3 regions of the Pseudoalteromonas sp. NS-SX12 genome follow, and region 1 is predicted to be linked to each of the others. Evidence: predicted binding sites of a transcription regulator. Region 1 holds the regulator's gene; each other region holds the start of a gene.

Evidence for each region. Region 1 encodes FliA, which starts transcription of late flagellar genes. Its sites were predicted from a motif close to CTAAAGNTNNNNNNNNNNNNGCCGATA; they were not measured.
Region 2: the regulator FliA is predicted to act here: its motif matches at 1,280-1,306, upstream of AC2IOM_RS03220 (DUF5610 domain-containing protein).
Region 3: the regulator FliA is predicted to act here: its motif matches at 2,204-2,230, upstream of AC2IOM_RS12310 (VC2046/SO_2500 family protein).

The regions. Positions count from the first base shown of each region.
Region 1 covers NZ_CM170634.1:2,981,539-2,992,041, reverse strand. Annotated here, with positions in the region: gene flhB (flagellar biosynthesis protein FlhB) at 1-170, shown strand, start outside; gene flhA (flagellar biosynthesis protein FlhA) at 252-2,360, shown strand; gene flhF (flagellar biosynthesis GTPase FlhF) at 2,382-3,764, shown strand; gene AC2IOM_RS13900 (MinD/ParA family ATP-binding protein) at 3,757-4,614, shown strand; gene AC2IOM_RS13895 (RNA polymerase sigma factor FliA) at 4,623-5,339, shown strand; gene cheY (chemotaxis response regulator CheY) at 5,390-5,773, shown strand; gene AC2IOM_RS13885 (protein phosphatase CheZ) at 5,790-6,563, shown strand; gene AC2IOM_RS13880 (chemotaxis protein CheA) at 6,578-8,791, shown strand; gene AC2IOM_RS13875 (protein-glutamate methylesterase/protein-glutamine glutaminase) at 8,803-9,957, shown strand; gene AC2IOM_RS13870 (flagellar motor protein) at 9,950-10,503, shown strand, end outside.
Region 2 covers NZ_CM170634.1:678,479-688,981, forward strand. Annotated here, with positions in the region: gene murI (glutamate racemase) at 1-65, opposite strand, end outside; gene AC2IOM_RS03220 (DUF5610 domain-containing protein) at 134-1,264, opposite strand; gene trmA (tRNA (uridine(54)-C5)-methyltransferase TrmA) at 1,585-2,682, shown strand; gene fabR (HTH-type transcriptional repressor FabR) at 2,706-3,326, opposite strand; gene AC2IOM_RS03235 (acyl-CoA desaturase) at 3,454-4,590, shown strand; gene sthA (Si-specific NAD(P)(+) transhydrogenase) at 4,606-6,027, shown strand; gene AC2IOM_RS03245 (TonB family protein) at 6,161-7,546, shown strand; gene nfi (deoxyribonuclease V) at 7,527-8,192, opposite strand; gene hemE (uroporphyrinogen decarboxylase) at 8,228-9,295, opposite strand; gene AC2IOM_RS03260 (Rsd/AlgQ family anti-sigma factor) at 9,728-10,198, shown strand; gene AC2IOM_RS03265 (TetR/AcrR family transcriptional regulator) at 10,220-10,503, opposite strand, start outside.
Region 3 covers NZ_CM170634.1:2,650,532-2,661,034, forward strand. Annotated here, with positions in the region: gene AC2IOM_RS12295 (tetratricopeptide repeat protein) at 1-168, shown strand, start outside; gene AC2IOM_RS12300 (SulA-like leucine-rich domain-containing protein) at 252-689, shown strand; gene AC2IOM_RS12305 (YchJ family protein) at 720-1,178, shown strand; gene AC2IOM_RS12310 (VC2046/SO_2500 family protein) at 1,660-2,169, opposite strand; tRNA gene AC2IOM_RS12315 (tRNA-Tyr) at 2,282-2,366, shown strand; gene AC2IOM_RS12320 (hypothetical protein) at 2,375-2,635, opposite strand; tRNA gene AC2IOM_RS12325 (tRNA-Tyr) at 3,064-3,148, shown strand; gene AC2IOM_RS12330 (M48 family metallopeptidase) at 3,174-3,866, opposite strand; gene AC2IOM_RS12335 (response regulator) at 3,927-5,573, shown strand; gene AC2IOM_RS12340 (pentapeptide repeat-containing protein) at 5,630-6,607, shown strand; gene recD (exodeoxyribonuclease V subunit alpha) at 7,080-8,894, opposite strand; gene recB (exodeoxyribonuclease V subunit beta) at 8,887-10,503, opposite strand, start outside.

The sequences.
Region 1 (10,503 bases):
CATTGTTCCACACCAGTGAAGTGGGACAGCAAATTCCTGAGCAGTTGTTCGTTGCGGTGGCGCAAGTACTTGCTTATGTTTTTCAGTTAAAACAATTTAATAAAGGGCGTGGTAAACGCCCAGAAAAACTCGCTAAAGAGCTGCCAATACCTGAAAATTTCAAATATTAAACAGCACGTTATCGCCATTTTTCTTGTTGGAACGGTATTTGCTTTAGCTATACCAGTGTCAATATATTGAATAGCTGCTGTATGGACTTCAAGGCCACATTAAATCAATTAAACGCAAATAAATCGGATTACCTGAAAGGTATAGGTACACCTATTCTTGTGCTTGCTGCGCTCGGTATGGTTGTATTGCCTATGCCTGCGTTTTTACTCGATATACTGTTCTCTTTTAACATAGCGTTGTCGCTGGTCGTTCTACTTATTACCTTATATACCTTGAAGCCACTCGATTTCGGTATTTTCCCAACAGTTTTGTTAATAGCCACTATCTTGCGCCTTGCGCTTAATGTAGCCAGTACCCGAGTCGTGTTGCTTGAAGGTCACGAGGGCGGCGATGCAGCAGGTAAGGTAATTGAAGCGTTTGGCTCAGTTGTTATCGGCGGTAACTATGCCGTTGGTTTAGTGGTTTTCCTTATTCTAATCATTATTAACTTTGTGGTAATTACTAAAGGTGCTGGCCGTATTTCAGAAGTATCTGCACGTTTCACCTTAGATGCAATGCCAGGTAAACAAATGGCGATTGATGCAGACTTAAATGCAGGCTTTATTACTGCGGAACAAGCGCGAGAGCGCCGTACCGAAGTGACTCGTGAAGCCGATTTTTACGGTTCAATGGATGGTGCCAGTAAGTTTGTAAAAGGGGATGCTATTGCCGGTATTATCATTCTTGTTATCAATATTATTGGTGGTTTATTTATTGGCATGATCCAGCATGATTTACCGTTTAGTCGTGCAATGGAAGTATATACGCTACTTACGATAGGTGATGGCCTTGTTGCTCAATTACCTTCGCTACTTTTATCTATCGGTACCGCGATTGTGGTAACGCGTCAAAATGAATCGCAAAACATGGGCGAACAATTTCACGCTCAATTAGGCAATGACAAAGCCCTTTATATTGCAGCAGGTATTTTAATTGTAATGGGTTTAGTACCTGGCATGCCGAAAATCGCGTTTCTGGGTTTAGGTATGCTAATTTTGGGTGTTGCATATTGGAATAAGCGCATTAAAACACAAAAAGCAGAAGAAGAATCGAAACAGGTTGCAAAAGGCGGTTCACCAGGCCAAGAGCAAGCGCAAATTGAGCAAAAAGAGTTGGGTTGGGATGATGTACAGCAAGTAGATGTAATTGGCCTAGAGGTTGGTTACCGTTTAATTCCACTTGTCGACCAAGCACAAGGTGGTGAATTACTGAGCCGCATTAAAGGGGTGCGTAAAAAGTTATCTCAAGAGCTTGGCTTTTTAGTACCGCCGGTTCATATTCGAGACAATTTAGAGCTAGATCCGAACGAATACCGCATCACATTAATGGGGGTTTCTAGTGGTAACGGTGAATTAAAACACAATAACGAATTGGCAATTAACCCAGGTCAAGTATTTGGTGAAGTAAAAGGGGTTGCGACCAAAGACCCTGCATTTGGCTTAGATGCAGTTTGGATCGCACCAGAACAAAAAGATGAAGCACAATCACTTGGCTATACCGTGGTTGATGCTGCAACTGTGGTTGCAACACATATTTCTCAGTTATTACACAATAACGCAGCTTTGTTATTGGGCCATGAAGAAGTACAAAACTTACTTGATATGCTAGCCAAGTCGCATCCGCGTTTAATTGAAGGCTTAGTACCCGATATTTTACCGCTCACTACAATTGTAAAAGTACTGCAAAACTTACTTAATGAAGGTGTGCCAATTCGCGATATGCGTTCGATTGTTCAAACCCTCGTTGAGTACGGCCCTCGTAGCCAAGACCCAGACGTACTAACGGCTGCAGTTAGAATCTCACTGCGTCGACTAATCGTTCAAGACGTTGCTGGTAACGCACCAGAAATCCCCGTCATAACATTGGCGCCTGAGTTGGAACAGATGTTGCATCAGTCACTTCAAAGTGCAGGTGACGAAGGTGCTGGCATTGAGCCAGGGCTCGCAGAAAGACTACAAAATTCTCTCGGCGATGCGCATCAAAACCAGGAAATGGCAGGTGAACCTTCAATACTGTTGACATCAGGTATGTTGCGCAGCGTGTTATCGCGATTTGTGAAACACAGCCTACCGGGTTTGCGCGTGATGTCATATCAGGAAGTACCTGAAGAAAAACAGATCAAAATTGTTTGCTCAGTCGGTCAACAGTGATAAGTAGAGACGAGGTGTCACATGAAAATTAAACGTTTTTTTGCTAAAGATATGCGCAGCGCATTGAATGAAGTAAAGCATGAGCTAGGTCCTGATGCAGTTATCATGTCAAATAAGCGCATGGCTGATGGTGTTGAAATTGTGGCAGCTGTTGATTATGAAAAGTCAGTGCAAGCTGCACCTGCAGCGCCTAAGTTAAGCGAAGAAAAACCTCGTTTTAGTAATAATTTTGTTAAGCCAAAACCGCAAACAGCGACCCCTGAAAAACAAGCAGCGGTAGCAGATAGTTTATCGGCATTACTTGAGCGCCAAGCGAAAAAATCACCTCAATTTGATAAAGCACCTGAGCCAAAGCAGCCTCGTAATTGGTTTGATGACGATGATTCACTCACATCGACAAAGCAAGATGCCCTTGATAGCTTTGCTAAGCCAAAGCAGCAAAGCAGTTATGGCAACCAAGCTCAGTCGCTTGATGAAATGCAAGCGATGCGTGATGAAATGGCATCGATCAGACAGTTACTTGAGCACCAACTTTCTGGCTTAATGAATGAAGATATGGCGCGCCGTGACCCAACTCGTGCACTTTTACTCGACCGTTTGAAAGGTATGGGTATCAGTGAAGCAGTAGCGGACCAGCTTGCGTGTTTTATTCCAGATGACGTTGCACCGCGTCAAGCGTGGCAAGAAACACTTAATATGCTGAGCAAACAGCTATACACTGCAAATAATGAGATTTTGCGTCGTGGTGGCGTATATGCGCTAGTTGGCCCTACTGGTGTAGGTAAAACTACCACAGTTGCAAAGCTAGCTGCACTTGGCGCACAAAAATTTGGCGCCAACAATATCGCGCTAATCACAACAGATACTTATCGTATTGGCGCATATGAGCAATTATCGACTTATGGTCGTATTATTGGCTGCCCAGTAAAGCAAGTTAAAAATGCAGAAGAACTCACTGAAATTCTTTATCATTTAAGAAATAAGCGTCTAGTATTAATTGATACAGCAGGAATGAGCCAACGAGATATACGTTTGACTGAGCAACTTAACACCTTAATGCGCAATAGCCGAGTAGATATTCGCAGTTACCTTGTGTTAAGTTCAACAGCACAGCTTGAAGTACAGCAAGAGGCGATTAAACAGTTCAAACAGGTACAGTTAAGTGGTTGTATCTTCACAAAACTTGATGAATGTCTAAGTTTAGGTGAAATTATCAGTGTAGCCATTCAAAATCGTCTGCCAATAGGCTATCTTACCAATGGGCAGCGTGTACCAGAGGACATTCGTGTGGCAAATGCGGAAAAATTGGTCAGCAAAGCTCAGCAGTTGTATGCAAAACGAACAAACGCGCAAGCAAGACGTGCATCAAGCATGGCGCATCAAGCAGTAGGAATGTATGATTAACCCAGAATTAGATCAAGCTAGTGGCCTGCGGAAAATGAAAAACAACAACAAGGCTGTAAAAGTAATTGCGGTAACTGGAGGTAAAGGGGGAGTTGGTAAAACCAATGTCTCTCTAAACATGGCAATCGCCATGGCTCAGCAAGGCCAAAAAGTACTGGTACTCGATGCCGATTTGGGTTTAGCAAACTGTGATGTAATGCTGGGTTTGCGTGTAGAGCGTAACCTTTCTCACGTGCTTTCAGGTGAATGTGACCTCGAAGATATTTTAGTTGAAGGGCCGTATGGTATGAAAATTGTACCTGCGACATCTGGCTCTCAAAATATGGTGGAATTAACACCATCTGAACACGCTGGCCTTATTCGCGCTTTTGGCGAATTAGACTCACACTATGATGTATTAGTCGTTGACACTGCGGCCGGTATTTCAGATATGGTGCTTAGTTTTTCCCGCGCTTCACAAGATGTGCTTGTTGTTGTGTGTGATGAACCAACATCAATAACCGATGCTTACGCACTGATTAAAGTGTTAAGCCGTGAGCACGGTGTGTACAAATTTAAAATAGTTGCGAACATGGTACGCAGCTTAAAAGAAGGCCAAGAGCTTTTCGCAAAATTATCAAAAGTAACTGACCGCTTTTTAGATGTATCGCTTGAGCTAGTCGCAACAGTTCCATTTGATGAAAATATTCGAAAAGCGATTCGTAAACAAAAAACCATTGTTGACGTATTTCCAAAATCGCCTGCAGCAATTGCGTTCAAAGCACTTGCAACTAAAGCGGCGAGCTGGCCAATTCCAAATCAGCCGTCAGGACACCTAGAGTTTTTCATTGAGAAACTGGTTAGTAATTAGGAACGCCTATGAAAAGAACCGCTGCCTATGCTAATCAAAATCAATTATCGCAACTTGTCGAACAGCATACGCCGTTGGTTAAACGCATTGCCTACCATATTTTAGCGCGTCTACCGGCGAGCGTTATTGTCGAAGACCTCATTCAGGCAGGCATGATAGGACTCATTGAGGCTGCTAAGAACTTTGATGGCAGTAAAGGTGCGAGCTTTGAAACCTATGCGGGTATTCGTATTCGCGGTGCAATAATTGATGAAACGCGTAAAGGAGACTGGGTACCTCGCTCAGTACATAAAAACGCCCGTGAAGTCGCCGCGGTCATCAATCAGCTAGAATCATCACTCGGACGTGAACCAAAAGACAGTGAAGTAGCTGAAAAACTTGATATTACGTTAGATGAGTACCATCATATTCTAAGGGATATAAGCAATGGTAAAATTATCGGCATTGAAGATCTCGGTGTTGATGAAGATGTCATCGACGCAGGGCTCGGCAATAAAGAACAAAATCCATTAGTTGATATTCAACAGGATAAATTTAATAAAGCGTTAGTAGAGGCAATACAAACTTTGCCAGAAAGAGAAGCGTTAGTGCTGTCACTTTACTACAATGATGAAATGAATTTAAAAGAAATTGGGCTAATTCTTGAAGTGAGTGAATCAAGAGTGAGCCAAATACATAGTCAGGCCATGGTGCGCCTTAAAGCAAAAGTCCATGACTGGATATAGAATAAAAGTAGTAAGTAAACAATTAGGTGCATACCTCACTGGAGGATATTTTGGATAAAAACATGAAAATTCTTGTAGTTGACGACTTTTCAACGATGAGAAGAATCATTAAAAACCTGTTAAGAGATCTTGGTTTCACAAACGTGCAAGAAGCAGACGACGGTAGCACTGCGCTACCAATGCTGCAAAACCAAGAGTTTGACTTTGTAGTTACGGATTGGAATATGCCAGGTATGCAAGGTATAGATTTGCTGCGCGCGATTCGCGCGGATGACAGTCTAAAACACATACCGGTACTAATGGTAACTGCGGAAGCCAAAAAAGAGCAGATCATTGCTGCAGCGCAAGCAGGTGTAAACGGTTATATCGTTAAACCATTTACAGCAGCAACGCTTAAAACAAAGCTTGATAAAGTTTTTGAGCGTTTAGGCTAACGGGAAGGAGAGGTTTATGTCAGCAAGTGCTGCGCCTCAAATTACCTTAGAACAAGCTAAGCAGCTAGTTGCGTTTCTTGAAAACGATGAGCAACAACAAGCGCAAGAGCTGCTAAAGCAAGTTACGGCAATTGAGCAAGATGAATTATTTGATGAGGTAGGCAAACTAACTCGTCAACTGCATGATTCATTGAAAAATTTTCAACTTGATACCACTTTATCGGCGTTAACAACTGAGTCTATTCCTGACGCAAAAGAACGTCTCAATTATGTTATGGAAATGACAGAGCAAGCTGCGAATACAACGATGGACGCCGTTGAAGCATCGCTGCCTATTGCCGATAACTTGCAAACAGGTCTCAACAATATTAAGCCCAAATGGGACAAATTAATGTCGCGAGATCTTAAAGTTGGTGAGTTTAAAGTGTTATGTCATGAGCTAAACGGCTTTATGGACGAAGCAAAAACAAATTCTGATAAATTAAATGCATTAATGACAGAAGTGCTCATGGCCCAGGGTTATCAGGACCTCACAGGTCAAGTTATTCGACGCGTAATCGAGCTTGTCCGAGAAGTCGAGGATAGCCTGATTCATATGTTAACTGTGTTTGGCACACCTGTAGAACATGATGAATCGCCTGAAACGACAATACAACAAGAACAACAAATGGTTGCTGATGGTGAATTAGACCAAGTAGCTGAAGGTCCAATTATAAATGCTGAATCACGTGAAGATGTGGTTTCAGGTCAAGATGAAGTAGACGATCTGCTGTCTAGTTTGGGCTTCTAATCGGAGAAAAATGCATGAGCTTTGATGTCGATGAAGATATTTTACAAGACTTTTTAGTCGAAGCCGGTGAAATCTTAGAGTTGCTCTCAGAACAGTTAGTTGAACTGGAAAATAATCCAGAAGATGCTGATTTACTGAATGCGATATTTAGAGGGTTTCATACCGTAAAAGGGGGCGCTGGCTTCTTGTCTATGACAGAGCTAGTCGATGCATGTCACGGCGCAGAAAATATTTTCGATGTTTTACGACAAGGCCAACGCAGGGTTACTCCTGAATTAATGGATGTGATTTTACAGGCACTTGATACCATCAATGAAATGTTTGCTCACATTCAAAATCGCGCTCAGCCCGATCCTGCTGACCCGCAGCTACTGGCAGAACTACATAGACTTAGTCAGCCTGAAAGCGCAGATGAAGCACCGGTAGCCGAAGCGCCAGCAGAAGAAATTGTCGAACCAGAAGCTGTCGAAGAAGACCCGTTTGGTGATATTTTATTTGATGCTGATGCGCCAAGTGATGAAGCACAATCTTCTGGCGATAGCGTTGACGATATCACAGAAGAAGAATTTGAAAGCTTATTAGATGAGTTACACGGCTCTGGTAATGGCCCAGCCTCTAATGCAGCGCCAGAAGCGAGTGAAAGTAGCGACTCTGATGAAATCACTGATGATGAATTTGAAAGCTTACTCGACGAATTACATGGCGCTGGTTCATTCGGTGGCGCGTCTGAGACAAGTGCGCCAGAAAGTGCAGCTCCAGCGGCTTCATCGGGTGACGATGAAGACATTACCGAAGATGAATTCGAAGCCCTACTTGATGAACTTCATGGCAAGGGTAGTGCGCCAAGCACTGCTGAAAAATCATTTAATACTGATGCGGTAGCGGCAAAACCGGCAACGCCAACACCACCTCCTGCGGCTAAGCCAACGCCGGCGAAACAACAAGCTTCAGCACCAAAACCAGCAGCTGCTAAGCCTGCTGCGCCAAGTGCAGCCAAACCAGCTGCAGCGCCAAGTAAAGCACCAGCTAAACCGGCAGCGCCACCGGCTGAAACGACAGTGCGTGTTGATACCAAACGCCTTGACCAAATCATGAACATGGTCGGCGAACTGGTATTGGTTCGAAATCGACTTGTCAGCTTAGGTGCTAACGTTAGTAATGAAAGTATGGGTAAAGCCATTTCTAATTTAGATGTGGTGACCGCAGACTTACAAGGCGCGGTAATGAAAACCCGGATGCAGCCAATCAAAAAAGTATTTGGCCGTTTCCCTCGCGTTGTACGTGACTTAGCTCGCAGCTTGAAAAAAGAAATTAATTTACAGCTAGTTGGTGAAGAAACAGATTTAGATAAAAACCTTGTTGAGGCACTTGCAGATCCGCTAGTTCACCTTGTACGTAACTCGGTGGATCACGGTATTGAAATGCCAGACGATCGTGAAGCTGCAGGCAAACCACGCACCGGTACGGTGACGCTGTCAGCATCACAAGAAGGTGACCATATCTTACTTACCATTGAAGATGATGGTGCGGGTATGGACGCAGAAAAGCTGAAAAGTATAGCGATTGGTAAAGGTGTAATAGATGCCGACCAGGCAGCTCGACTGTCAAACAACGAAGCGTATAACTTAATCTTTGCGCCAGGTTTCTCTACCAAAGAAGAGATTTCTGATATTTCTGGTCGTGGCGTGGGTATGGACGTGGTTAAAACCAAAATTACCCAATTAAACGGTACAGTGAATATTGAATCAGAAAAAGGCAAAGGCACAGTACTTGAAATTAAAGTACCACTGACGCTCGCTATTCTACCTACTTTAATGGTCGTAGTTGGTCAGCAAACGTTTGCATTACCACTCGCCGGTGTAAGTGAAATTTTCCACTTAGATCTTACTAAAACAAATCTAGTTGATGGGCAGCTAACGATTATCGTACGTGATAAAGCGATTCCGTTGTTCTATCTAGAAAAATGGTTGTTACGGAATCCTCGCAGCGAACAAAAGCGTTCGCAGGGGCATGTTGTTATTGTGCAATTAGGTACGCAACAAATGGGCTTTGTGGTTGATTCCTTGATTGGTCAGGAAGAAGTGGTAATCAAGCCATTAGATGCTTTATTGCAAGGTACGCCGGGTATGGCGGGCGCAACAATTACGTCAGATGGTGGCATTGCACTAATTTTAGATGTACCAAGCTTGTTAAAGCACTACGCAGGCCAAGGTCGCAATAAAAAGTAAGAGAGCACTTAATGACAATTAGGGTTTTAGTAGTAGATGATTCAAGTTTTTTTCGCCGTCGTGTGAGTGAAATCTTGAGTCAAGATCCCAATATTGAAGTGATTGGCACAGCTAACAATGGTAAAGAGGCGGTTGAAAAAACTGCCGAATTACGACCATCGGTTATCACAATGGATATTGAGATGCCTGTGCTTGACGGTATTAGCGCTGTAAAGCAAATAATGCAGCAAACGCCGACACCAATATTAATGTTCTCTTCGTTAACGCATGATGGAGCAAGTGCAACGCTTGATGCACTTGATGCCGGCGCGTTAGACTTTTTACCTAAAAAGTTTGAAGATATTGCTCGCGACAAAGAAGAAGCAACGAAAGTACTTCAACAAAAAGTTAAAGAAATAGGCCGTCGCCGAGTAGGTGGTTTTAGACCACAGCGTGCAACATTAAATCAAGCGTCTACGGCAAGAGCAACACCTGAGCGCAGCACTAGCTCAACGTTACGTCAGCCTGATAGAACCTTTGCTGCTCGCTCCACACCGGCTGATTCGCGTGCGGCAACTAAAAGCGAAAGACCAAAAGCATCTGGTAAACAATATAAGTTAATGGCAATTGGTACTTCTACAGGTGGTCCGGTTGCGCTGCAAAAAGTGCTTACGCAGTTACCAGCCAATTTTCCTCATCCAATTTTGTTGATTCAACATATGCCAGGTGCATTTACACCGGCATTTGCACAGCGATTGGATTCACTTTGTCGAATCAAAGTTAAAGAAGCAGAAAACGGCGACTTGCTCAGACCAGGCGTTGCATATTTAGCACCTGGTGGTAAGCAAATGCTAGTTGAAGGTCGTAGCGGCAATCAAAAGCTAAAAATCTATGAAGATGATAGCGCTCGTGTCACTTACAAACCAAGCGTTGATATCACTTTTGCTAGTGCAGCAAAAAGTTACGGTGACTCAGTGTTGGCAATTGTACTTACTGGTATGGGAGCTGATGGCCGAGATGGCGCACGTATGCTTAAACAGGCGGGCTCTAAAATTTGGGCACAAGATGAGGCGTCTTGCGTTGTATACGGTATGCCCCAAGCAGTTGCAAGTGCTGGTTTAAGCGAGAAAAGCATCGCATTGGATGACGTTGCTAAACATATCAACACGGAAATAGGTTGTGGATAAACTAGCCGTTTTTGGTGCGATTATAGCGTTTGTAGCAATTGGCTTAGGGTATACCATTGAAGGTGGTGTGCTGGCGAATTTGTTTGATTTGTCAGCATTCATAATTGTGTTTGGCGGTACGCTTGGCGCGGTAATGTTGCAGGCAACTAAATACCAGTTTACCACAGCCATTAAAATGCTGCCTTGGGTGATAACGCCACCTAAGCATGATTTTGCAAAAGGCATTGAGCAAGTAAAAAACTGGGCGGCAAAAGTACGTCATGACGGCTATTTGTCGTTAGAAAACCTTGCTATTGATGAAAAAGATCACTTTGTATCAAAAGGCCTAAATTTGCTTGTTGACGGCAGTGACGAGCAGCAGTTCTTTGACACCATGGAAAACGAAATTTTGCAACGTCGCAATGCACTTAACGAGTCAAGCCAAGTGTATCATGCCATGGGGGGGTACAGTCCAACTCTCGGTATTCTCGGCGCCGTACTCGGTCTTATTCAAGCAATGAACTTTATTCAACAACCCGATATGTTAGGTGCGGGTATTGCCACTGC
Region 2 (10,503 bases), 760 kb from region 1:
TGAATATGTTCAAGTACCGATGTGCCACCAATGCCAGAATCAAATACAACAATGTGCTTAGCCAAACTACCCGACCTAATACGTTATTAACCCGAGTAGTTTGCCATAGATTTTTTAATTCACAAGCGATGGCCTAGCTTTCTTTTTGTTGCTTTTGATTTAGCTGTTCAAAAAAGCTAGTACTGTAATCCAACAGACTCTCTTTATTAGCCTGCTGTTGATTCAACCAAGTTAATAATTGCGTCAATTGATTCTCAATATTGAGTGGCTTCGCTTTGTCATAGCTTTCTTTTAGACCTTCATTTATTGGTTCAAATTGCTTAGCAATTTCTCGACCTGGTTGCCTCGTTTGGTACTCTCGCACACTTGCTCTAACTTCTGTTTGCTGCAAGTTCATCGACATAGCCACCAATTGTGGAGAGTCCAAGTTTAGATTTTTTGCTTGCTCAAACGCTTCATCAAGCGAGCCATTAAAGAACTCGTTACTAACTTCTTGCAAATCTGACATAAGCTCATTAATTGCTGCTACTTCATCTTCATTCAAATCACCTTCGACTGAAAATGAGTAAGCTTGTGAACTTGACTGAGAAGACGAATAACTCAACGACTCGCCTTCTTCGCTCTTGTTATATGATAACTGCTCTGATGAACTGAACTGGCTATTATAAGTAAGCTTAATAATATCACCTTCAGCTGTTTTAATTTCAAAGCTTGCACCATTATCTAACTGATAAAAGTTTTGACCATTAAAAGCGGCATCAGAAGGACCCTTTTTGTCTGGGTTGAATATCGATTGCTCAAACTCATCCAAACCGTCAAAAATCAACTCTCGACTTTTCTCAATACCTTGCTCAATTTCGTCGGTATACAACTCACTGTCTTTTAATTCCTCAACAGCCTCTCCAATTCCTTGTTCGACGCCTTTGCGTGCTTGCTCAAACATGTTGGTAAGCTTGTCATTATCAGCTCCGTCTGCTTTCGCACCTAAAATAGCGCCTTTAACAAAAGATAATACATTCTTTGCAATTTCTTCAAAGTCGAATAACTCTTCAGGCTTGGTAGGCTCAACTTTACTTTCAAATGGCATTGATCCCATCATTTTCTGATACGAGATCTGGCTTGCAATTGTTACTCGTTGAGACATGGTAAAAACATCTTTAGACGATGCGTTTTGTGCTATTTCGTTTGGTTTATTTTGAGAAAAACCATACTTGTTTTCGGGTTGATACCCCAATCCACCCACTTTCATAATCATTGCCTCCATTTCAGAATGCCTACTTATCGACCAAATAGTGAACAACTTAAGTGTTAATTATTAATTTAAGCACTATTCGTTCTCTTTATATAAAGGTAATGCCCACTTACTTAAGTATGTTATTCGATGTTGCTAAGGCGGAGTTTTCTGATATAGCCCTTCTAAATCGATAAATAACAACGTGATTAGCAATCAAAAAAGCCCGCGTAAATGATTAGCTATTTAAGTGAGTCAGTATAAGTATGTCACATTTTTTCTATGCTATAACTGGACAAAGAAAAACCACAACCTACAATAGCGCGACTCGCACACTAGAGGTTAAAAAGCATATGCCTGTAATTCAAATTGATACTTCACAATACGACGAACAACTTGCTGAAAAAGAACAACGTATCAGCCAACAATTCGCGCAGTTTAACGCGCCAAAATTAGAAGTATTTGCGTCTGAAGCAAAAAATTACAGACAACGTGCTGAGTTTCGCGTGTGGCATGAAGGTGAAGATTTATTTCACATTATGTTTGACCCAGAAACAAAAGAAAAAATCAGAGTTGATCAGTTTGATCCTGCAGCACCATTAATTTGTGAATTAATGCCACGTTTGTTAGATCTGCTAAAGCCGAATGAAATTTTACGTCGTAAACTCTTCCAAATTGATTATTTGTCGACATTGAGCGGGCAAATTCTTGTTAGCTTGATTTATCACAAGCAACTTGATGACGAATGGGTAAACGAGGCTAATAAACTAAAGGCGTTACTAAAAGAAGAGTTTGATATCGATTTTATTGGCCGAGCGCGCAAGCAAAAAATTGTGCTTGGTGAAGAATATGTCATCGAAAAGCTGAATGTAGATAATCGTGAACTTGTTTATCAGCAAGTTGAAAACAGCTTTACTCAGCCAAACGGCAAGCTAAACGAGCAAATGCTCGAGTGGGCAATCGATGTCTCAAAACCACTTAAGAACGACTTGCTGGAACTTTATTGTGGTAACGGTAACTTTTCAATTGCATTAGCGCCAAGCTTTAATCGCGTACTTGCCACCGAGATTTCCAAGTCTTCGGTTAAGTCCGCGCAATTTAATATTGCCGAAAACAAAATCAACAACCTCGATATAATCCGTATGTCGAGTGAAGAGTTCACCATGGCAATGAATGGTGAAAAAGAGTTTTCCCGCTTAAATGGAATCGACCTTAAAAGTTACAACTGTCAAAGTATATTAGTTGATCCGCCACGTGCAGGTTTAGATAAAGACACCACTGATTTAGTGCAAGGGTATGACAACATTATCTATATTTCATGTAACCCAGATACGCTGGAAAGAGATTTGCAGCAACTAACTGAAACTCATACCATCGCGCGTTTTGCCATTTTTGATCAGTTCCCGTATACCCATCATATTGAGTCCGGCGTATTTCTTACGCGCAAGTAAAACATTCATCACAAAAAAAGCAGCTATTTAGCTGCTTTTTTTTCTTTGGTATAGCTTGATGCCCCTTTAGCAATATAACGCAATTGCCAAATAATACGCTCGGTGAGTTGCTCACGCTGTGGCTTAGTGAGATCAAGCGCTTCAGCGCCTGCGTTAAATACTAACGTAACCATTGCTTCTGCTTGTATATACGCATGATTAGCATCACAACCAGTCTCATTTTCTAAATAATGCGCGAGTTCTAGAATAAAGTGCTTAATTTCACGTGCAACTGCCGCCCTGAAAGCTTTTGATGTACCCGAACGCTCTCGCAATAATAAACGGAACTGGTTACTCGACTCATCAATAAACTCCATAAACGTCAACACAGATATATTAATAATACTGCCACCGCTTTCAATTCGACGGCGAGCCTGACGCATCAATTGACGCAACATCAAGCCTGCTTCATCAACTAAGGTTAACCCAAGCTCATTCATATCTTTAAAGTGGCGATAAAAAGATGTAGGTGCAATTCCTGCTTCACGTGCGACCTCACGTAAACTTAGATTAGAAAAGCTATGCTCAGCACTTAGCTGGTTAAAAGCCGCTGCAATTAAAGCCTGTCTTGTCTTTTCTTTTTGTTGTGCGCGAATACCCGACATACGTCCCCCATCTAATTTGCACGCAGTTTACCACAGAAAAAATATTTATGAATTTTGTCGAATTCACTTGATAAAAAGGCCATATAAAACTATTTTAGCGTACAAGTGTACGCTGAGATTTTTAAGAATGAAAAAACCACCTATTATTTGGCTTAATACCCTCTTTTTTACCATCACTTTTTTGGCTGCTGTTACCATCGTGCCTTGGTACGGTTTAGCGTATGGCTACAGTAGCGCAAACTGGATCGCATTTATTGCGTGTATGTTTTATTGCGGTTTATCAATTACTGCCGGTTATCACCGTTTATGGGCGCACAAAACTTATGAAACCCATCCTGTGATTGAGTTTATTTTTGCCATCGGCGGGGCGTTCTCTATTCAAAATAGCGCCTTACATTGGAGTTCAGATCACCGCTTACATCATGGTAAAGTTGATGACGCTGAACACGATCCTTACGCAGCGACTCGTGGGTTTTGGTACAGCCACATTGGTTGGATGCTGCGCGAATATCAAGCACATAGATACAACGACTATGCAAACTGCCGAGATTTACAAAAAAATCGTATTGTAATGTGGCAACATAAACATTATTTGGCGCTTACCCTGATTACCAACTTTGGTATCCCACTAGTGCTTGGTTTGGTGTTTGGCAATGTATGGGGAATGTTACTTCTTGCGGGTTTATTACGTTTAGTACTGAGCCAACACTTCACCTTTTTCATTAATTCACTGGCACATATTTGGGGTTCTCGCCCGTATACGGAATCAAACACCGCCCGCGACAATGGCTTTTTAGCGTTATTCACGTACGGAGAAGGGTATCACAACTTCCATCATATTTTTGCATCTGATTACCGCAATGGTATCCGATGGTGGCATTACGATCCGACAAAATGGCTGATAAAATCACTGTCATTTTTGGGATTAGCCTCAAAGTTACGCAAAACACCGCAAGAGCGAATTGAACGTGCAAAAGCGGCAACTTTAATGGAAAAAACCAAGCGCACCTTGCTTGAAAAGCAAGACAGTCATGTGCAATTAGATAAACTGCAGCACGAATATGAGTTGTTATTAAGTAAAATACAGCACTATTATAAAGTAAGAAAACGCTTACTAGAGATGCGCAAAAACAAAGTGATACAGCAATGTGAGCAATCACAATTGAAAAAGCAGTATAATGACATTAAAGCGTCTTTAATAAACCAACAACAAAACTGGCTGGCGTTAAACAAAGCCTTAATTAAAGGGCTCGCAATAAACTAGTTAAAGGAACACTCTGTGACAAAAAAACAAGCGACTAAAAAACAGTATGATTATGATGCCATTATAATTGGTACTGGCCCTGGTGGTGAGGGTACGGCTATGAACCTTGCGAAAAGTGGCAAGCGCGTAGCGGTTGTTGAAAAACAACCTAAAGTAGGTGGTGGTTGTGCTCACTGGGGTACAATTCCATCAAAAGCACTGCGCCACTCGGTTAGTCGCTTGATTGAGTTTAATTCAAACCCGCTGTTTAATTCACAAGCTCACAGAGAGCGCATGACCTACCCAGATATTTTAGATCATGCGAGTAACGTAATTTCAAAGCAGGTCAATTTACGCACCAGCTTTTATGATCGTAACCGTATTACACTAATTCATGGCGAGGCGAGCTTTGTTGATAAAAATACGATTTCAATTTTAAAAGACGACGGTTCGAGCGAGTCATTATCAGCGCAAACAATTGTCATTGCGACGGGCTCTCGCCCTTATCGCCCTGCTGAAATCGACTTTAATCATAAACGCGTTTACGACAGCGATACCATTTTGGGCCTCAAGCACGACCCTCGTCACATTATTATTTACGGTGCAGGTGTGATTGGCTGTGAGTACGCTTCTATTTTTCGCGGCCTAGGCGCAAAAGTAGATCTCATAAACACCCGTGATCGCCTACTCGCTTTCCTTGATGCAGAAACATCTGATTCATTAAGTTACCACTTTTGGAATAGCGGTATTTTAATTCGCCATAACGAAGAGTTTAAAAAAGTAGAAACCCGCGATGATTGCGTCATTATGCATATGCAATCAGGTAAAAAAATGCAAGCTGACTGCCTACTGTTTGCCAACGGCCGAACAGGTAACACCGACAAGCTTAACTTATCAGCGATTGGTTTAAGCTCAGATAGCCGAGGCAATTTGAAAGTAAATGAAAACTATCAAACTGAAGTGGAAAATGTATACGCAGTTGGCGATGTAATTGGTTACCCAAGCCTTGCAAGTGCGGCATTTGATCAAGGTCGAATCGCAGCAGATGCCATCACCACTGGCGAATGTAATAAGAAACTAATTCGTGATATTCCAAGCGGTATTTATACTATTCCAGAAATTAGTTCCGTTGGCCGCTCTGAGCAAGAGTTAACGGCAGCAAAAGTACCTTATGAGGTTGGTCGCGCACAGTTTAAGCACTTAGCTCGTGCACAAATTGCCGGTACAGAAGTTGGTAGTCTAAAAATCCTATTCCATATCGAAACAAAAGAGATTTTAGGTATTCACGTGTTTGGTGAGCGTGCCGCTGAGATCATTCACATTGGGCAAGCAGTAATGGAACAAAAAAATGGTGGCAACACCATAGAATACTTTGTTAATACAACATTTAACTACCCAACCATGGCAGAAGCTTATCGAGTAGCTGCCCTTAACGGATTGAATCGGTTAATTAAATAAAGCAAAAAGGCACTTTATGTCAGGTTTATTACAAACATTCACATAAAGTGCCGCTTTTTTAAACTAATGCTTGAGATCGTGTAAAATTATTGTAAACTTAAAAGCCTAAAAAAATAATAATAGGCTGTTAAGTATGAAAACCCCCACTCTATTACTTGCCTCAGCACTATCTTTGTTTTCTGTAAGCAGTTTTGCGGACTATTCAACTGCAAAGTATTATGAAAAACAGGGAGATGTTGAAAAATATGTGAGCGAACTAACCAAGATTGCAAAACTTGGTCATGTTAATGCGCAATACGATCTCGCAACTGCCTATTTAAATGGTCAAGGCGTCGAAAAAGATATTACCAAAGCCTACGCTTGGTACTTATTAGCTAAAGATTTTGGCCACCCACAAGCGCAAGACAAATATCGCGAATTGCGTAAGCAAGTACCTTCGCGCCGTGAAGCAAAAGAAGCATATATCGACTTAAAAGATAGCTTTGGTAAAAAGCTTCATGATTTACGCTATGCGCCTATTTCAAAGCATACCAATTTCTTTCCTGAGCGCGCTAAATTATTAGAACGTGTAGAACCTGAAATCGATGGCAACACTCGTTCAGCGTCTAAAGCTTGGGTAACAATTGGCTATAATGTCAACGAAAGTGGGGTCGTTGAAGATAGCCGAATTCTAGCATCATTTCCAAAAGGTGTTATCGACGAAGCTGCTTTAGAAGCAGTGAAAAAATGGAAATTCGAGCCAGATGTAAGCCCAACAGGTGAACCGCGTCGCGTATTTGATCTGGTTGCTTCATTTACGCTTGGCTCTGAAAATAGCAAAGTTAAACGTGAATTTGAGCGCGCACTTACTGAATACAAAACCAAGCTTGTCGAGCTTGCAGATAAAGGTAACAGTGTTGCACAAAATCGCTATGCATTAATGTTAGAACACGGTGTACTTGAAAAAGCATCAGAAAACGAGCATATCGATTGGTATTACAAAGCCGCTATTAATGGCAATCATGATGCACAAATGCGCTTAATGCACTGTTTTGAAAATGGTGAAGGTTGCCAACCTGATGAAGAAAAAGCATTTAACTGGTTACAACGTGCTTCAGAGTCAGGCAATGAACGCGCGCAATATCAACTAGCACGTATCATGCTAAATTACGGCAGCATTCATTATGATGTTGAAACCGCTGCTGAAATGCTAAAAACCGCAGCGCATAGCCAGTATTTACCGGCAATGATCGAATATTCTCGCTTACTTGCGTTTTCTGACGTTGCTGAGTTACGTGACGCACAAAGTGCAATTAAATATGCAGAGTTAGCGCGTGCGGTTGATAATAATCACCCAGTGCTATTATCAGTACTTGGTAGCGCGCACTCTGAACTAGGCCGTGTACAAGAAGGTCAAGTGTTACTGCAACAAGCACTGAATGAAGCGAATAATCGTAGCTGGCCAGCGCAAAACTACATTAAGTTAATTGAACTTAGTGAAGCATCAATGATGGCTGATACTACATCTGATTCTTACTAAGCTTATCGGCGAGCCGAGTTGGCTCTGGTAAACGATATTTAGTAACACATTGAAGAGCAAGCTGTAAAGCTTGCTCTTTTGTTATTAAGTGACCAGGCGAAACAAAAAGCGGCTTCACCTTATCCCGTGAACGCACGACATAACCACTCTTTTTATCATTAATCACCAAATCTGAAATCGACCCTTTAGTTAACTCCGGCTCATCAAATTTACCAACCAAACAGCTTTTCGCAATGCCTAGTGTCGGTACATTTAAAATAACGCCTATATGACTCGCTACTCCGAGCCCTAACGGATGCGCAATACCCTGACCATCAAACATTAAAACATCAGGTAAGGTTTTGAGTTGCGCAAGCGCACTTAGTATTGCACCACCTTCTCGAAAGCTTAATACACCAGGAATATATGGAATTACGGTCGGCGCTTCATATACAGTCAGCTCAACCATTTCTAGACTAGGAAAGCTGAGCACCACAATGGCAGCTCGTGTTGTTTTACCCTTGTTAGGAAATGCAACATCAATACCCGCAATGTATCGCACAAGGTTTTGCATTGGTGTTAATTTAACTTTAGCAGCTAATTCTTGTTGAATTAACTTCGCATTGGCAACGCTGCCAGGCCAAGTAATAGAATCTGTAATCGCCATAAAGAAAAAGCCTTGCTAGTGCAAGGCTCTGTACATTATTTGTTGTGGTACTGTTTACTTAGTTCACCTACCGAGTTGATAAACACTCCAGCGTTTTCAGGGTCAACTTCTGGTGTAATACCATGGCCTAAGTTAAATACATGACCAGTTCCGTCACCATAGCCCTCTAGAATGCGCTGTACTTCTTGACGAATACGCTCAGGCGTACCATGAAGCATTGCAGGATCCATATTACCCTGTAGCGCTACTTTATCACCGATACGACGACGCGCGTCAGCAATATCAACAGTCCAATCAAGGCCTACTGCATCACAACCTGTTGCTGCGATCGCTTCTAGGTTTAAACCGCCATTCTTAGTGAATAGAGTAACAGGTACTTTACGACCATCGTTTTCACGAATTAACCCATCTACAATTTTCTGCATGTAAGTTAATGAGAACTCTTTGTAATCGCGCGGCGATAATACACCACCCCATGAATCAAAAATCATCAGCGATTGCGCACCGGCTTTAACTTGTGCGTTAAGGTAACTAATAACTGAATCAGCAAGCTTATCGAGTAGCATGTGCAAAATCTCAGGCTCTGAGAAAGCCATTTTTTTAATTTTGCCAAATGTTTTACTGCTACCACCTTCAATCATATAAGTCGCAAGTGTCCAAGGCGAACCTGAGAAACCAATTAACGGTACTTCACCTTTTAATTCACGGCGAATTGTACGCACGGCATTCATCACATAGCCCAGTTCATCTTCTGGATCTGGAATAGGTAGATTAGCAACATCGGCCATTGACTGAATTGGACGTTCAAATTTAGGACCTTCACCTGTTTCAAAGTATAAGCCTAAACCCATCGCATCAGGGATCGTCAGAATATCACTGAAAAGAATCGCTGCATCCAGTGGATAACGACGTAGTGGCTGAAGCGTTACTTCACACGCTAATTCAGCATTTTTACATAAGCTCATAAAGTCGCCAGCTTGCGCGCGTGTTGCACGGTATTCTGGTAAATAACGTCCAGCCTGACGCATCATCCATACTGGAGTTTGATCTACAGGTTGTTTAAGTAGCGCACGTAAATAGCGATCGTTCTTTAATTCACTCATGGTAGTGTAAAACCTAAAAAATAAAACTGCGCGAATTGTATCATTTAGAACGCTAACTAACTATGCGAAAGATCAAGCGCTAACGCTTTAAATGCGTAATTATTCATCTTTTTACCCTTATTTTGCTATTAATCGCCTATTTTTGAAATTTAACGTTGTTAAAATGAAAATAGTTTGTTATAAAATAGATACAAAAATAAGAACTTGAATTAATCAAGTCAGAAAAAGTTTTATAACCACCCTATTGGGTGGTTTTTTCTTTTTATGCACATTGAAAATAAAGAACTTTTTCTAAGCACAAAATAGCATATTAAAAATCCTCATAACTATCAGCAACTTAATCTAATCTTAATTAAATATGTTAAAAATCAGTTGACCTTTCATCAAGATTTCATTGTTATAGCTATTAGATTGAAGTAAAGGGACAAATATATGCTTACGAGATTAGAAAAAGCCAAAGAAGAATGGGGTGGAGCTCACTCGGCAATCGATAACTGGTTGCAAGAGCGTCAAGATTTACTCGTAATTTACTGTAAGCTTGCTGGTTTACCTCCCTATGAACGAAGCGACCAAGCGCTACCGCAAAAGTCTGAAATACTTGAGTTTTGTCAGATTCTGATGGACTACCTATCTGCGGGTCATTTTGAGATTTACGATAACTTAGTGAAGGCATGCGCTGAAAAAGGCCCTGAAAGCCTTAAACTTGCACAATCGCTTTATCCGCAAATTTCAGCTTCAACAGATATAGCACTTAGCTTTAACGATGATTACGCCAACGCAAAAGAAAAAAGCTTAATGCCTAAGTTTGACGAAGACCTTTCAACATTAGGTCAAGTTCTTGAGCAACGCTTCGAACTTGAAGATGAGCTTATTGAGAATCTATACACTCATCACAGTGAATAAGTGGCGTTAATTAACGCCATTTTAATTTCTGCAGATTAGCCCGAACAAACAAGTGTTGAAGCTATTATCAATAAGCTTCTCAGCATCCAAAATATTTGCCTGCTCGTGACTTAAGTAAAGCACTGTATTAATAAGGCTTTGTTGAATATGCATTGCAATAAAGTCAGTTGGCAAAGCCACAAAGTTACCTTGCTGTTTTTGCAATTCAATATACTCAGTCAAAAAATAAAAGACACTATTCAAAACACCTTGTTTAAAGTCCATTTCAAGCCATGGACTAGCATAATAAATAGTAAAAAATGAAA
Region 3 (10,503 bases), 330 kb from region 1:
ACCTGGTTATACCTAGCTGAAAGCCAAGGCTCGATAGAAGCCGTAGAGGCAATTGGCAAGCTGCAGCCGCTACTCCAAGCAAAACAAATCACTGATGCCAAAAAGCAAGCCGCTGATTTATATGAGAATATTAATGACGCAATAATCCAATCTGAAAAAATTGTGTAAAAAATAACAAAAAGTGCTTGAAACAAAATACTGTATAAACTACTGTATAGATAATTTCACTGTATATTTAAACAGGTATCGTTATGTTACAAGCTCAACACCTTTCATCACAGCACGCAGTACAGGTTTCAACACAAGATACAGACAAGCTGAAAGTTATTAATGTGCAAGATGACATTCAAGAAACATTGGCACTTATTGAAATACTGCAAAAGCATACCTGCGAAAATAAATGGACACTGCTGCTTGCACCCGATGCGGTGCCAAGTAAAACCCTGTTAGAAAGTTTATCTATCGACCACAGCAAACTGCTTATTATTCGTCAGCGCCATCTTATTAACATTGAATACGTGGTTAATTCGGCGCTAAAAAATGGCAATTTTGGCGCAGTGGTATCGTGGACAAATATGCTTGATGAAGTAACGCTAAGTTCACTCTATGCAAACCAAACAGAGTTTAATGGCTATTTTTACCACTTTGCAGCCAGCAAAGGTGTGACGGCAAACCCTACTCTCTGCTAAAATGCTGGTTTTGAAAAACGAAATCTATTTATGTGTTACTGTGGAACAGCACAAGCATTTGAGCAATGTTGTGCACCCATCATCAATGGTGAAAAAAAAGCAGATAATGCAGAGCAGCTAATGCGCTCTCGCTATTCTGCATATTGTGTAAATAACTGTGAATATATTCATAACACCTATGCACTGGCTAAACGTGCCGAAAACAGTGTTAGAGAAATAAAGTTATTTGCTGAACTTGCTGATTTTATAAAACTTACGGTGAATAGTTTTAATGAGCAAGGCGATTCAGCCCAAGTGCATTTTAAAGCAGAGTATATTTGCGACGGCTACTACTGCCAGCTAGAAGAAGTATCAAACTTTATTGTTGAAGAAGATCAATGGCGCTATTTAGATGGCACCCTTACCCCTCATAACGAAACTAAGCTAGGCAGAAACGATACCTGTCCATGTGATAGTGGTAAAAAGTTTAAAAAGTGTCATGGTAGCTAAGTAAGCCTTATTCACTTTTTAAATGTATGTAGTATTAGCATAAGCAACATTGTCTTATCCTATCACTAAGATTAAGACGTTGACTGAAAGTTTTAATAGGGTGGCCCAATTAGATAGCGCCCCCTATTTCTCAACTCCCATCCACCAATACCAAAATACCCATTTTTTAGATACATTCAGATAATGCACATGGATGATAATAATTGAGTTTCGCGATAAGTTTTTATGCAGTTTTTTCCGCTTAACTTTTCTTCTTGGCTAAACCACGAACAAAACGCAAAACATATAGCCCACACATTAAGCCACTACCCGACCAACAAGCATTCACGTAACGCATTTTGAAAAAAGACATAAACCCGTCAAATATATATTTAATGGCAAGCACGCTATTAACTGCCGCTATTTATACAAAGATTAACGTTATGAAAGATTTAGTAAGTATTTAACAAAAGAGCCGTGTGAGCCGCTACGGCCAATTTTACTAAGCGACAGAAGCGAAGCTGTACTCTTGGCTCTTTTCAATACTTTGATAGAAATTGTCGATATCCATTTCGTTATTGTTAAGTCCCACTTGTTTAGCACTGTGTAACTTCTTTTGCACAGCAGGCGGGCAATTATCAACAACTAGGGGCGGAATGTAGTTTTTATCATTCTTACAAGTGAAAGGTTCAGGCTTTAAACATTCATTAAATTGAATCGCGATTAATCCTTGGTTTTCTAACAATGTACGATTGTGTTCGCCAAGCAAGCCGTTAAACGGTTCACTTGCTAATGGCTTTTTCGGGCCTGCTGCGACCTTTGCGTATGAAAAAACCGGATCAATAGTCGCCGACTTTTCGCTTTTTATTAGCTGAAATTGCGAAAACTCCGTCGCATCATTACTTAATAAAGAAAGTAAAAGTGCAAAATCAGAATGGCGCTGTTCTTTAACACTGTGAGAAAGTTGCTCTCCAAGTTGCGCTTCATGTGTGATGATTTGTTCGATTTGCATCTTTAATAGTCAATCTGATTAATAACAAAGCTGTTATCGACAAAATTAAAAAAAACTTTAGTTTTAACCTTTACTTAATTTTTTAGTTTGTTAATATTCGCCTCGTTCTCGTGGAGGGGTTCCCGAGCGGCCAAAGGGATCAGACTGTAAATCTGACGGCATTGCCTTCGATGGTTCGAATCCGTCCCCCTCCACCACTTCTCTTTTATTCCAAATTCCAAATTCCAAATTCCAAATTCCAAATTCCAAATTCCAAATTCCAAATTCCAAATTCCAAATTCCAAATTCCAAATTCCAAATTCCAAATTCCAAATTCCAAATTCCAAATTCCAAATTCCAAATTCCAAATTCCAAATTCCAAATTCCAAATTCCAAATTCCAAATTCCAAATTCCAAATTCCAAATTCCAAATTCCAAATTCCAAATTCCAAATTCCAAATTCCAAATTCCAAATTCCAAATTCCAAATTCCAAATTCCAAATTCCAAAAAGTGAAATGTTATCTGGTGCTAAGTCAAACTAATTATCTTATTGATACTCACTTAGCGATTAATTACATACCTATAATTTAAATTTTAACACGCAAAATACACTGACCTACTCGTTATCAAAAATGCGTGTATTCACAGCACATAATTTAGCGCTTGATTACGTTAACAAATAATCGAACGTCACTGCCTAACATAAATTATTCTTTTCCAACTAAACAAATTAACTTGTGTCGCTATGTGTCTCGAACATCAAATATGAATAACAAAAGTTCTTTTGGCGGTTACTTTGAGTGGTTTTGTATGAAATTTAGCTGTTATGATTGCATTTTGAGCGGTTGGCCGCTTTTTTATAAAAAGTGCTTTACAGTAAGATAAAGCTTCACTAATATTGCGCCTACTTCAGTGGAGGGGTTCCCGAGCGGCCAAAGGGATCAGACTGTAAATCTGACGGCATTGCCTTCGATGGTTCGAATCCGTCCCCCTCCACCACTTTCTCTCTGAAGCTCATCTAAATCTATTCAAGCTTAAATATATCCAATCTATATCCGTTTTCTTTAAGCCAGCTTTCAGCTTTTCGATAATCTGGATAGATGCTCTCAACCGTTTGCCAAAACCTACGGCTATGATCCATCACTTTTAAATGCGCTACCTCATGTGCAACAACATATTCAATTACCCATAATGGCGCACTTACTAGCTGCAAATTAAATTGTAATCGTCGTTTCGAATCACATGCGCCCCAACGACTGCGCACATGTTTAATGCTTACACTGTGAAATGACTCCTTGATTTGCTTTGCCAATCGCTGCGCCTTGGCGCTGCAATAATTAGTAAGTTTATTTTTTGCAAAATCAGCGATTAATGCCAGCTGCTTATCACTTACATTTTTTACCCGTCGCGATGTATTAATAGACAGTACCCCGTCAACTAATTCAACGTTACTTTTTACCTGCCCTTCAACAAATATTAAATTGATCTCTTCACCTAAAATAGTGAGTGTTTTTTGCGTTAATACCGACGCTGCATCAACACGTTTAATCTGCTTTTCTAAGTGTTTATTAATCCAACCTTGTTTTTGCATTAACCATTGTTCAATAAAGTCGTGTTTTAAATGCATAGGAGCATAAACAAACACTTCTTTTGCTTTAATTTTTATAGCGAGTGTTTTACGATTTTTACTACGTTTTAACTGATATTTGATCGACATTATTTTCTATTGTGGTTAACTTGCTATAGTTATAAGAATCTAGCGCTAATCTGTATATAAATGAGTCAAAACAGCGAAAATCCACTCAAAGATAAGTCCATTTTAATTATTGATGACCAGAAATCGTTCCAACAACTGCTTAAAGGTATGTTGATACAACTGGGTGCCAATAATGTCTCATTTTACGATTCCGGCGAAGCCGCGCTTAATAAAATTGACAAAGATTCTGTTGATATTGTGTTTATCGATTATAACCTTGGACAAGGCCGAAATGGTAAACAGTTTTTAGAAGAGCTTAAGTATTTAAACAAATTATCTCGCCACAGTATTTCCATTTTAGTTACAGGGGAAAGTACTCGCTCAGTTGTTTTGTCGGTACTTGAAATTGAGCCTGACGATTATTTAATTAAGCCGTTTTCAAGTGGCATGTTAAAAACACGCTTAAGTAAGCTCTCCAACAAAAAGAAGTTATTTTTTGACGCGAATCAGGCTATTGAAGACGGCCAACTAGAAGCCGCAGTGCAAATTTACTTAAAAATAGCCAAAGATAGGCCGCGTAATGCCCAATTTTGTTATAAACGTGTCTGTCAGATCTACTTTGACTTAGGGCAATACCAAAATGCCTTTGAATTACTTGGTAATATTTTAGCAACAGCACGGCCCACTTGGGCGCTAACTTATATGGCACAAACTTGCATGTTTTTAGCGCAATACGACAAAGCAATTCGTATTTGTGACGAATTACTCGGGCAAAACCGCTTTAATATCGACGCCTTAGACATTAAAGCCTTATGTTTAAACCATATTGATCAAGGGAAAGAATCACTTTTCCTTATCGAGCAAAGTTGTAATATTTCACCGCATTCATTTGCAAGGCAAAAAACCTTCGCTGAAATCGCACAAGCTAACAACGATCTTGAGGCGCTTATTAAAGCACACGGCACCCTGCTTGCCATGTCTAAAGGCACCGCATTTGCCCATATTGATTATCAGTTTAACTACATTCGTGCCATGTTCAGCCAACTCCATTTGGCTAACTCAAAAGAAGAAAAAGCTGACCTAAGTAATCAAATTAAAGGGAGTTTACGTCAAGCACAAAACGACCCTACCGTTACAGAGCAACATGCATTGTTTAAAGAGTTTAATACTTTTTGCGAAGCGCGATTAAGTGTCAGTGAAGGCGACTTTTTAGATGCGAAAAAAATGATAGCGCCTTATATTGCTGAACAATCATTAAGTAGCTCGGTATTGCCTGATTCTGTTATGGCACTATTTGATTTAGGTGAATTTGACGATGCCAACGCTCAGCTTGAAAAATACAAAGGACTGAACGAATGCGATGGGCAAACCCTTAAGCAATTACAAGAGCGTAACGAGTCGCTTGCAAATCATCAGACCGAGTTTGAGCAGCACAATGTACGTGGCATTGAGCTGTATAAACAAGGCGATTTTCAAAACGCTATTGAGCAATTTGAAATGGCACTTAAATACGCACCTATGAATACGGGGAGCGCACTTAACTTACTGCAAGCCCTATTACAGCTTTTGCCTCGAGCAAATCAAGCAGCCGATGTTATTTTGGAAAAATGTCGCAGTAATTTTCGCTTGGTCGAAGGTATGGCATTGCCGCGTCAACACGCTAAACGACTTGAAGATCTTAAGTTTGAATACAACAAGTTAGCTAAACTTTATTCACAATCAAATTAGCAAAACCTTAGCTAGGTGCTAGGCTTAAAGAATTCAATATCTGATATTTTTGATCTATGAGCAATGCACCAAAATGTAAATATGTATCGCCTGAAAACGAGCAATGTCGTGAGCTTGATATGGGTGGCGGCTATTGTTTTTGGCACGATCAAAAATACGATAAAAGTGGCTTAGCGTTAACTGAAAAATTAGAGCGCTATGCCAAACGCGGCGGTTTATTAAAAGGCTTACAGCTAAAACGAGCTGACCTTACCGGGCTTAATCTAGTCAATCACCACGGTGAAGATTTCGACCTATCGTACAGCAACTTTTATCGCGCAAATATGCAAAACGCGCATCTTTACAATACCTGTATTCGTGATGCCTCACTGATGAAAGCCGATTTACGTGACGCCAATTTGCATTGCGCCAAATTAGAGGGAACAAACCTACTTGGCATCAAACTAGTCGGCGCACGTATCGATAATATGAAGTTGGGCCACACCTTATTGCAAGAAAATCTTGCGCGAAAAGCTGAAAAGCAAAACGACAGTGACAAAGCACTGGATTATTTTGAACAATCTGAAGAGATCTATCGCGATCTTCGAAATGCCGCAGAGAATCAAGGACTGTTAGAGCTATCAGGCAAATTTAATCACAAAGTACTGATTATGCGCAGGCATCAATATCCCAAATTTTCAAGACATCGCATTGCCTCTAAGTTTTTCGATATTTTGTGCGGCTATGGCGAGCGCCCTGTAAACGTTATTTTCTTTTCGATGATGCTGATTCTGCTTTGCGCACTAGGTTACTTTACATTTGGCGTAAGCTTTAATGGCGACACAATTCAGTTCAGTTCAACGCAAAACACGCAAGAAAATTTAATGGCGCTGGTTAACAGCCTCTACTTTAGCGTAGTGACCTTTACAACCTTAGGATACGGTGACATAACGCCCCTTGGCTATTCCCGATTTATCGCCGCTGTCGAAGCTTTTTGCGGTAGCTTCTCTCTAGCCCTGTTCGTGGTAGTTTTCGTTAAGAAAATGACGCGTTAGCGTGAACACCCTTAACGAAAACTCAAACCATTAACTCGAGTATTAACGTCATATTCGTTTTGCTAATTAATGTTGCCAATAATAAACAACATCATGAATACCATTGAAAGTAATCGAAAAAAGAACAACTGCCCTTTTAAACTGCGTACCTGTTTAGACGTTTTAAAAACTTTCAACTCTAATGCTTTACAATATTCACGACTAATCATAATAGAACCCTCATAGTAGTATCGGTGTTATACCAACATACCTGTTTGGCACACTTAGTTAGATTATGCATAATCGTTACCAAGTTTTAATGTGCCTTCGCGTTCCTTTTTACCCTCGCTCCTAACTTGCTATCGACCTATCAGATAAAACTTTAAACGATATTTACCGTTAACCTTGCTGTTAGCGACTTACTATCAAAAAAGTAGGTCATAAGTCGCCTGTTCGAGTTAAAGTCTAGTTATCTTTTGTGCGCTTTTTCTATCTAGCGTTCATTACGTTGAAAACGCGCATACAGACCAGAATATCGCGATACTGTGCGTGCCATGGCGCGCTCTAAGCCACCCTCTAACGATACCAACTCAAACGATTCTTTCGCACGCGTAATGCCGGTGTATACCAACTGTCGATTAAGTACCGGTGAATTAACTGGTAGTAACATAGCAACATGTTTAAATTCAGAGCCTTGCGATTTATGAATTGTCATTGCATAAACAGTATCAAATTGCGGTAAACGGGTTGTTGAAATCACGCGTTCAGCACCTTGGTCGTCAATAAAGCTCGCCATCAATCGACCGTTTTCGTCTTCGATAATAATGCCAATATCACCGTTAAATAAATTAAGCTGGTAATTGTTTTCGCTGATCATAATTGGCATACCAATATAAAAATTACCGGTGCGTTTAATTAACTGCTGCTGGCTAAGCTGTTTTTCGATTTTCATATTGAGCTCGTTGGTACCATACGGCCCAACACGCGTTGCACACAGGACTTGGTAGTTTGCAAACGCTAAATGAATGTCGCGAATGCTATCGCCATTGCGTATTGCTTTTAGGTAAACACTGTAGTGCTCGGCTGCGCGGTCAATAAATCCCTTAAAATCAGTTTCAAGCGAACTAAACATCAAATCTGCGCTGTTTGAGTGATATACCTCATTCAGAGCATTCAAATCATTGCTATTAACCGCTTTTGCCAATCGCCCTATGCCGCTGTCGGTTTTAAAACGGTGGCTAACTTGCAAATAAGCAAGGTTATCATTGAGCTCATAACAAGTTGGTTTTGCCGCATTCATTGGCATATTAAGTAGCTGCGCAAGGGCTTTTGCCGTCTCTGGTGTGTAATTATGATCGACACCTAACGTTAATGGGCGACATAAATCTGACAGTACATTACCCGTATCAACCGACGATAGTTGGTCTTTATCACCTAATAAAATAACCCGCGCATGACTTGGTAATGCATCAAATAGTTTAGCTAACATGGCTAAATCAACCATCGAGGCTTCATCTAAAATCACTAAGTCCACGTCGAGCGGGTTTTGTCGATTGTGGCGAAACTTGTTAGATAAATGGATCACCCCCAACAAACGGTGCAAGGTTTGCGCTGTGTCTGGAATATGCTTTGCAATTTGCGAATCAATATTCAAGTGTTGCTTTGCACCGGCAATCGATTCACTCAATCTCGCCGCCGCTTTGCCCGTTGGTGCAACAAGTTGCACTTTTAGCGGCACCTTGCTGTAGAGCGACTGTAGAATTGCCAACAATTTAGTCACTGTGGTGGTTTTACCTGTGCCCGGTCCACCAGAAATAATACAAAAACGTTTTAAGCAGGCTACGGCGCAGGCCACTTTTTGCCAATCAAGGGCCCCTGAGTTTTTAAAATAATGCGACAGCAAATTACCCAACTCAGTTAAATCAAAGTTAGTGGAAAGTACATTTCTCGCCTTTACCGCCTCTACAAATTCACGCTCATAATCATCATAGCGAGCAAAATACAGGTGTTTTGCAAACAAACGAAGTGGCTGTTGCTCCCCTACGCTTTGGTGTGCCTGCAAAAGTGCACAAAAGTCATCATCACTTGTAAATGGCGACTGCTTTTTACCATATTCAGTGAGAGCAAGATTAAACGGGTCGTCTTTATCAATGCTTTCAAGCGGTAAACATGAGTGCTGAGAGCGCACCGCACGGCTTAATAACAGTACTAGGTAAAATATTTTAGAATCGCTATCTGGTACTAATATGCTCGCCAGATTAAGGTCAAACTGATCGATTTTGTCATATTCAATAAGTAGTTCACGCATTGAATGTCCCCTTATCAAATAAGCTATCTAATGCAAGCACTTGCTCAACATCGGGTGCTTTGTAATACACGCCATTACCCGTTGGCATACCGCGCATAAATAAGTAAAGGCTGCCCCCTAAATGGGTGTGAATGTCGTAATTAGCAATGCGTTGTTTTAACAAACGGTGTAACGCTACCGTGTAGAGTAAATATTGCAAATGGTAGTGATGTGAACTCATCACCGTTTCCATATTGTCTTGATTGTAGTCCTCACCGCTATCACCTAAATAATTCGACTTATAATCGAGCACATAGTAACGGCCATCAAAACAAAAGATTAAATCGATAAAACCTTTCAGCATGCCGCTTATGGTAGCGCTTGTAAGCGGTGTAAAATGGTCGCGACTCTGTGTGAATAAAATATCGTTAAGTTTGCGGGTCACTAATTCGTTTACTGGCAGCATAAACTCCATTTCGATTAGGCACTGCGTCATATCTAGCTGTTCCATCGATATGGCAAGTGGCGCTAGTGGCTTAGCTAATAACTGTTTAATCCAGTTTTCAACAACCTCCTGCCAACCATCATCTATTTGATATGCGAGTAACTGCTTTTCCACAACATCTGCAAGCGGTTCTTTTTGCTCGAAAACTGGCTGTTCAGCAGCGTTAAAATCAATTTCTTCCATAATGGCGTGTAAGCAACTACCGGCATTGGCGCCTTTTGGAAAACTAAACTCATTTTGTACGATTGCAGTAGTGCTCTCCTGCCAATCGAGTAAATGCATTTCATCATTGGCACCTTGCTTGTAATCAAACGAACTACTATCGCCATGAGACGATTTAGTTAATGATGAAAAACTCGAAAGTCGCCATTTGTTTGGTACGCTTTTCGTTTTTTGCTTAACCAATAATTGATCAAACGTGGTGGCTGCTTGAGGTAACACTACGGGCGACTCTGGTGCACTATAAAGTGACGCGCTTAAACCACTATGGCTCTCGCAAAATCCGCGCAATTGGTTATACCAGTCATGCCCCGTATCAATATCATCTTTATCAAGTAACAAATGCCCTAAAGGCGTTTTTGCAATACCTGGGGTTTTACTGCGGCCATCTTTACAGTTGTATAAGCCCACCACTAAATAATGTACTGCGCGCGTTAGCGCAACATATAAAAGGCGTAAGTCCTCAGCAAGACTTTCTTTATTGGCCAGCGCTTTCGCGTCATCGTCGGGCGCTAAATCATAAATAAGTGTGCCATCGTCTTTATGATAAACCGCATCGTTATTTTCTCTAAAGCTTGCAACAAACGGCATATACACAACAGGGTATTCCAGCCCTTTTGAGCCGTGCATGGTTACAATGTTCACCAGTTGTTGGTCGGTTTCTAGACGCAGTTGCGAACCTTCGGCCGCGAATTTAGTAATTTGGTCATAGAGCCAATGCAGTAAACGATGATAACTGTTCAGCGCCAGCTGTTTTTGCTGTAATAATTCACCTAAATGCCGAATATCCGTTAGCAAGCGCGGTACATCCCAGCCTTTTTGCTGCCAACGACTCGGAAGCGCATTTAACTCGACCAATGATTCAATCACCGCCATTACACCTTTTTGTTGTAACAACAATTTTAG